2 regions of the Arthrobacter sp. 05N429 genome follow, and region 2 is predicted to be linked to the other one. Evidence: riboswitches for the same ligand, from Rfam matches in the RefSeq annotation. Region 2 holds a riboswitch; the other holds the start of a gene.
The links. A riboswitch is a leader RNA that binds a small molecule or an ion and turns the genes downstream of it on or off. The one in region 2 is predicted to bind thiamine pyrophosphate.
Positions count from the first base shown of each region.

Region 1: another riboswitch for thiamine pyrophosphate. It lies ahead of AC1DF4_RS10540 (ECF transporter S component); the one in region 2 lies ahead of thiO (glycine oxidase ThiO).

Region 1 covers NZ_JBFTMQ010000004.1:343,955-347,795, forward strand. Annotated here, with positions in the region: gene AC1DF4_RS10530 (energy-coupling factor transporter transmembrane component T family protein) at 1-155, opposite strand, end outside; gene AC1DF4_RS10535 (ABC transporter ATP-binding protein) at 152-1,867, opposite strand; gene AC1DF4_RS10540 (ECF transporter S component) at 1,867-2,508, opposite strand; TPP riboswitch at 2,574-2,717, opposite strand; gene AC1DF4_RS10545 (heme-degrading domain-containing protein) at 2,914-3,453, shown strand; gene AC1DF4_RS10550 (ABC transporter ATP-binding protein) at 3,552-3,841, shown strand, end outside.
Region 2 covers NZ_JBFTMQ010000001.1:539,315-543,155, reverse strand. Annotated here, with positions in the region: gene AC1DF4_RS02640 (thiazole synthase) at 1-617, opposite strand, end outside; gene thiS (sulfur carrier protein ThiS) at 614-850, opposite strand; gene thiO (glycine oxidase ThiO) at 847-2,241, opposite strand; TPP riboswitch at 2,235-2,366, opposite strand; gene AC1DF4_RS02625 (thiamine phosphate synthase) at 2,393-3,118, shown strand; gene AC1DF4_RS02620 (ferritin-like fold-containing protein) at 3,142-3,828, opposite strand.

The sequences.
Region 1 (3,841 bases), on a different contig from region 2:
AGCGCCAGTTCGAAGGCGAGCGCCACCGACGCGGACACCCAGTCGATGGACAGCGCCAGCACCAGGGTGATGAGCATGACGGCGGCGAACTTCGCCAGCGGGTTGGCGCGCGCCAGCAGCGCATGGTTGCCGCGCAGGTTCAGTTCCTGCCTCATGGTGCTTGGACCTTCCCTGGTTCCCGGCGTTCAGTTTCGCGGCGTTCTGGTTCCGGAACTTCCGGCGCCCGGCCAGGTTCCCGGTGTTCCGGTGCGCGGAGGCTCAATGTGGTGCCGCCCAGGACCTCGCTGAATTCGGCGTCGTGCGTCACCGACACGACGGCGGTGCCGCCGTCGAGCAGTTCGGAGAGGAAGGAGGCCAGCTCGGCCCAGGTGTTGGCGTCCTGGCCGAAGGTGGGTTCGTCCAGGACCAGCACCTGGGGGTGCGCGGCGAGGACGGTGGCCACGGACAGGCGCCGCTTTTCGCCGCCCGAGAGTGTGTACGGATTGGCGTCCACCAGATCAGTCAGCCGCAGACGCTCCAGCAGTTCGTCGACGCGTTCCCCGCCGCGGCCCAGGTGCCGGGGTCCGAACATCAGCTCGTCCAGCACACGTCCGGTGACGAACTGGTGCTCGGGCTCCTGGAACACGGTGCCGATCCTGGCGATCAGCTGCTGCGCCTTCCACCGGTAGGGATCGATCCCGGCGCCGGCGCTGAGGTCCAGGGTGGCGGACACCCTGCCGGAGACCGGCGCCAGCAGGCCGGCGAGGGTCAGGGCGAAGGTGGACTTCCCCGACCCGTTAGGTCCCGTGATGGTCAGCGCCTCACCGGCGCGGACCTGGGCCGTGATCCCGGACTGTACGGGCTCCGGCGGAATGGGACGGAAGCCTCCGCGGAACCCCGCCCGCCGCGGCCGTTCCCGCGAGACGCCCAGATCCTCCACGGCCAGCAGCAGCTGCCCCGCGATATTGCCTTGTGCGGCTTCCGGCCCGGTGGCGCGTGTGCCTGCGGCCCGCAAGCCGCGTGCCCGGGTCTGCGGCACGTAGCCGGGCACCCAGACCCCGGCTGCGGTGAGCATGTCCCGTGCCTGCGCCAGGACCAGGTCCGGCGGCCCGTCGATCAGCACGGCAGAATCCGTGGCCGATCCCGGTTGCAGCACCACGATCCGGTCCACGAGGTCCTTCCAGACCGAGACACGGTGCTCCACCACCACCAGGGTGGCTCCGGTTTTGTCCAGGCAGCGGCCGACGGCGTCCCGGACTTCCAGCACTCCGGCGGGGTCCAGGTTGGCGGTCGGCTCGTCGAGCAGGATCAGCCCGGGCCGCATCGCGAGGATGCCGGCGAGCGCCAGCCGCTGCTTCTGGCCGCCGGAGAGGGCCGACGTCGGGTGGTCCAGCGGCAGCCGGCCCAGCCCGACGTCGTCGAGCGCTTCCGCGACGCGTGACCAGATCTCCGCCGGAGGCACGGACAGGTTTTCCGCGCCGAAGGCGACGTCGTCGCCGAGGCGGGAGAGCACCACCTGGGTCTCCGGGTCCTGCTGCATCAGCCCGGCACGGCCGCGCCGGACGCGGGGCGGGGCGCCGTCGATCAGCAGGCTGCCGGTCTCGTCCGCGTCCCCGGCCGCGCCGCTGGCAGCAAGGTCAGCGGCGCCGGGCGCCCGGCCGGCGTCACCGGCGGAGCTGTCGCCGAGCACGCCTGCCAGGGCGTGGAGCAGCGTGGACTTGCCGGCGCCCGAAGGCCCCAGCAGCAGCACGCGTTCCCCGGGCCGGATGTCCAGGTCCAGGCCGCTGACGGCGGGCCGGGGCCGGCCGGCGTGCCGCCAGCCCCAGCCCCGCGCGGTGATCGCCGCCGGCCGGACCCCGCTGCCGGCGGACGTGTTGAAGGCGGACATCAGGAAAAGACGGGCTCCGTGGCCGCCTTGCGGGAGGCAAAGGAACTCAGCACACCGGTCCTGGCCAGGCCCCGGGTGGCGATCCACGACAGTCCGCCGGCGATCACGGCGCCGGAAATGGCAGTGAAGATGATGTAGGCAAGCTTGTCGCCGCCGGAATACGCAATGTTCCAGCCCCACGGCAGGAACGAATCGTTGAGCCCGCAGAACAGGCCCGCGCCGGCACCGGCCAGCAGGGACACGGGCAGGTTGAACTTCTTGTACACGAACGCGGCGAAGACCAGTTCGGCGCCCAGGCCCTGCAGGAAGCCGGAGAACAGCACGGAGGCGCCGTATTGCGAGCCCATGATCAGCTCGCCGGTAGCAGCCACGGTTTCGCAGAACAGTGCCGCGCCCGGCTTGCGGATGATAAGCATGCCCAGCACCGCCGGGATCATCCAGCCGCCGGCGTAAAGCCCGGTCAGCGGGGGGTAAACCGCATTGAGCGGGACGGAAACGAGGTTGGCGCCCTGGGACCAGGCCCAGAAAATCACGCCGCCGGCCACCGCGATCAACGCGGCCACCACAATGTCCACCACGCGCCAGTTGTAGCTGCGCCGGGTGCGCGTCTGTTTCGCAGATGCAGCAGATGTATCAGTCATTTCGTCCTCCTGAGGAACAGGAGGGGAGAGTGCCCCCGGGCCGCGGCATCCGCCGCCGCCCCGGGCACTCTGAGAACTCGACTCCCTTGCGCCGGTACTAACCGGATCAGGTTCGAGGGTCTGCGGCTGTCCGCACTCTCAGCGCCCACCTGTGGTTTCCCCGGATTTCTCCGGTGATGCCCGACGGCGGCGCTCCCCTGTCGTATTGAAAATTGCCCTTGTGGGCGTGGCCCAGTTTACACCCGGGGGGCGTTGTTTTCCGGGCCCGGCCGTCACAATCCGCCGGCTTCGGCGCCGGTGACCTGCGGACGCCCGCTTGGTAGAGTCGGCAGGGCATGGGAACACCGGACACCGCTGCGGCCTGATGGCTACCCGACGGCGGCTCACTAACGGAAGCTGAATCACGTGACCAACCCACCAGCTCCTTCACCCGGCTACGATCCGGACTCGACCGAACCGCAGCCGCACGGATCCCTGGCGGCACTCATCGGCAGGATTCTGGCGGAAATGGACGAACTGCAGTTCCCGTCTTTCAGCAAAGACGACGCCCTGGATCTGGGGCTCCGTCTGGTGGAACTCGGCAGGCAGCGCTCTTACCCGATCGCCATCGACATCACCAAAGGTGAACAGGTGCTGTTCCACGCGGCACTGGAGGGCGCCACCCCGGACAATGAACGCTGGATCAGGGCCAAGCAGCGCACGGCCGTGCGGTACGAGGTCCCGTCGCTGCTGGTCGGACTCAGGGCCCGGTCCGCGGGACGGATGATCGAGGACAACGCCTGGTTCGATGAGAAGGAGTTTGCCGCCCACGGCGGCGCCTTCCCCATCTACGTGCGCGGAACCGGAATGGTTGCCACCGTCACGGTGTCGGGTTTGCCGCAGAAGGCCGACCATGAGCTGGTGGTTGAGGCCCTGTCTGACATCCTCGGCCGTGCCGGGAATTAGCCGGGACGCCGGGCCGGGACGGCTCGCCGCTTCCCGCCGGGTTCCGCGTGGTGTGCCGTTGATCACCAGCGGCTGAGTGTCCGGTTAGAGTGGTGCGCATGACGTTGGGGGACGCGGCCGCGGAGCCGCTTGTACACATCAAAGACTTCAGGATGGACTTCGGGGACACGACGGTCATCAAAGACCTCTCCTTCGACGTCCGGGCCGGGGAGACCTTCGGATTCCTCGGCAGCAACGGGTCAGGGAAAACGACCACCCTCCGGGCGCTGCTGGGCATCTACCAGCCGACCGCCGGGACCCTCCACATCGGCGGCAAGCCTTTCGCCCCGCAGGACGGTGCCCGGCTGGGATACCTGCCCGAGGAACGCGGCCTCTACAAAAAAGAGTC
Region 2 (3,841 bases):
GTGCCGATGCCGGCGTCGAGGACCACGGGCACGGAGGCACGCGAGACGATGAGTTCGATATTGTGCGGATTCAGGATGCCCAGGCCGGTGCCGATCGGCGCGCCCAGCGGCATCACCGCGGCGGCGCCAAGGTTTTCCAGCCGCAGGGCAAGCACGGGGTCGTCGTTGGTGTAGGCGAAGACTTTGAACCCCCGGCCCACGAGCTGCTCGGTGGCCTCGACGAGTTCGACGGCGTCCGGCAGCAGGGTGTGCTCGTCCGCGATGACTTCCAGCTTCACCCAGTCCGTTTCGAGGGCTTCGCGGGCCAGTTCGGCGGTCAGCACGGCGTCCCTGGCGGTGAAGCAGCCGGCGGTGTTGGGCAGCACCCGGATGTTGTGGTCCAGCAGCAGCTGAAACAGCGAACCCGCCTCCGCAGGCGAGTAGCGGCGCATGGCGACGGTGGTGAGCTCGGTACCGGACGCCAGCAGCGCAGCCCCCAGACCGTCCAGGCTTGGCGCCCCGCCGGTGCCCATGATCAGCCGCGACCCCAGCTGCACGCCATCCACCTCAAACGGATCCGCGCCAGCCGTTGACGCCCCCGGTGCCGCTGCCAGTGTGGTGTTTTCCACGCTGCTCATCCTCCCTGCACCGCCGTAACCAGCTCGACGTCGTCGCCGTCGGCGAGCGCGGTGCCGTGCCACTGGCTGCGGGGAACCACCTCCGCGTTGCGGGCGACGGCGACCCCGAGTTTCCCGCCGTCCGCAGACTGGCCGTTCGGGGCCAGCGGCCGGCCGGTGACCGCGCTGACGAGGGTGCCCACCGAGGCGCCGTCCGGAAGCGTGTGCCAGGTTCCGTTCAATGTGATGTTCATACCGATTCCTTGTGCTCAGGGTTGGGATTGGTGGCCCGGGTGGTCATGTTCTGCTGTCGGGATGAGGCCGGGCCGGCGGGCCCGGTACCGGCGGCGAACCTGTCCGGCCGGAACCGGGACCAGCGGGGGTCCCCGGCGCCGTCGAGCAGCTGCCGGCAGATCTCCGCGGCGGCGGGCGTGAGGAGAATCCCGTGCCGGAAGAAGCCGGTGGCGATAATCAGCCCCGCAATGTCCCCCGGGCCTCCCGGTTCCGCCACCCGGCCCAGCAGGGGCGAGTTGTCCGGGGTCCCGGGCCGGGCCCTGGCGGTGGCCTCGAGCAGTTCCAGTTCGGCGACGGCGGGGACCAGCTGCTGGGCGTCGCGCAGCAGCTGGTAGACGCCCCCGGCGGACACTGCGGAGCCGGGCGTGGCGCCGTCCGGTGCGTGGCCGTTTTCGCCGAGGGCATCCTCCCGCTGCGTGGCCCCGATCACCACTGTGCCGTCCTGCCGGGGAACGATGTAGACCGGCACCCCGCGGACCAGTCCCCGCACGGTGGACGTCAGCAGCGGCCGCAGCTTCTCCGGCACCCGGAGCCGGAGAATATCGCCGTGGACCGGCCGCAGGGGCAGCCGGAGTCCGGCGGGCAGGCCGTGGAGCGCGGCGGCGCCGAGGCCGTTGGCGACGATGGTTTCCCGTGCCCGGACCGTGCCGCCGCCGGCGAGGGTGGCCCCCGCCACGCGCCCGTCCTGCCAGAACAGCCCGGCAGCTCGACGCCCGATGGTGTCGCAGTGGCTGTCCGCGGCCAGGAGTTCCCCGATCCGGGCGAGCAGTCGGCGGGGGTCCACCTGGTGGTCGGCGGGAATGTCGAAGGCGCAGGAGATGCCGGGGCTCAGCAGGGGTTCGCGGGTGCGCGCCTCCCGTACGGTCAGCGGCTCGACGGCCAGGCCGGACGCCTGCTGGACGGTGCGCAGGGCCGCGAGCGCCCGGCGGTCGGCGGCGTCGGCGCCCACGGCGAGGGTCGGCGTCGTGAGGTACCCCGTGCTGCTGGCGGCACCGGCGGCGGCGCAGGTATCCGGCCCGTCACCCCCGTCGTCCAGCCCGGCGGCAAATGCCGGCCAGAGGCGTGCGGACTCGAGCATGAGCTCCAGGAGCGGTTCCTCCTGGTAGTGCAGCTCACTTACGGGGGCGAGCATGCCGGCGGCGGCCCAGCTGGCGCCGCTGCCCGGGGCGTCGTCGATAAGGGCGACCGTCCGGCCCGAGCGTCTCGCCGCCCAGGCGATTCCGTGGCCCACGACGCCGCCGCCGATCACGGCAACGTCATAACATTTCCCGGCTTCGGTGTCATCAGCGGCGGCCGCAGGCGCCGCGGCGTCAGTACCCGCGGCCGTGCCGCGGACGGATGTGGTGCCCATGAAGGATTCCTTCCCTACGCCGGTACTAACCGGATCAGGTCAAGCGGTCGGCTCTGACGCCCTCTCAGCCTGCCGGCGCCGGACGCTGGTGGCGTCGACGGCGGCGGGCTCCCGCGGTATTGGCCCAGTTTAGAGGAACTAGGCTGGAGGCATGAGCCAGGATGCCGTCCACACCACCGCCCGCCTATACCTTTGCACCGATGCCCGGCAGGGCCGCGGCGACTTTGCGGACTTCGTGGACGAGGCCTTTGCCGGCGGCGTCGACATCATCCAGCTGCGCGACAAGTCGCTGGAGGCGGCCGAGGAACTGGAACTGCTGGAGGTCCTGCACCAGGCAGCCCGCCGCCATAACCGCCTCTGGGCTGTCAACGACCGGGCGGACCTCGCCTCGCTCTCCGGGGCTCCGGTATTCCATATCGGGCAGAAGGACATCTCCACCGGCGCCGCCAGAAAGTTCCTGGGCAAGGACACCGTGATCGGGTTGTCCACGCACAGCCCGGAGCAGGTGGACGCGGCCCTTGTGTCCTCAGCCGGCCGCGACGGCCTGGACTACTTCTGCGTCGGGCCGGTGTGGGCCACTCCCACGAAGCCCGGCCGCGCCGCCGTCGGACTTGATCTGGTGCGCTATGCGGCGGACGCGGGCCGCCGGGCCGAAGCCCCGGAGGGGAAGACAACCGAGGGGAAGACAACCGAGGGGAAGACTGAGGAGAGCACGGTGCCGTGGTTCGCGATCGGCGGCATCGACCTCGGAAATGTGGAACAGGTGGTGGAAGCCGGCGCCCGCAGGATCGTGGTGGTCCGGGCCATCACCGAAGCCGACGATCCCGCCGGCGCCGCCCGGGCCCTGCTCGCCGCACTCGACGCCGCCGGCAACTGAGCGCGCAGCTCAGCCGGCCAGGCTCAACCGGCCAGACCGAGCGCCGTCATCCGGCGTGAGTGGTTGGCTGCCAGTTCCGCCATGAGCCCGCGGACAAGTTCCCTGGACCCGTCGTCCGTGGACCCGTCCTCATCCGCGCCGGCCAGGCCTCCGATGAACGCGTGCTCGAAGCTCACCCGCTGGGCCTGGGTCAGGGCTTCCCCGAGGAGCCGCCTGGCCCACAGTGCCAGCCGTGACGCCAGCCGCGGGTCATCGGCCAGGGCGGACTTGAGCCGTTCCCGCAGCACCGCCGTGGCCTCTTCATCGGCCTGGATCTGCTCCACCAGGTCCCGGGTCCCGGCGTCGACGTAGCGTGAAATCGCGCGGTAGAAATCGGCGGAGACGGTATCGATCACGTACGCCTTCATGAGGGATTCGTACCAGTCCGCCGGGCGGGTTCGTTCGTGGAAGTGGTCCACGGATGGCTGGAACGGGAGCATGGCCGCCTCCGGGTCCAGGCCCATGGCATCGAGCTTGGCGCTCACGAGTTCGTAGTGCTGGAACTCGATCACGGCGATCCTGCCCAGCACCGCGCGGTCATGCAGGGACGGTGAATACCGTGCGTCGGAGGAGAGCCGTTCGAAGGCGGAGAGCTCGCCGTAGGCCATCACGCCGAGCAGATCCCTCAGAAAGCTGTTGTATCGGGCGGGATCAGCCGGGGATGTGCTCATGATCCAAGACTAA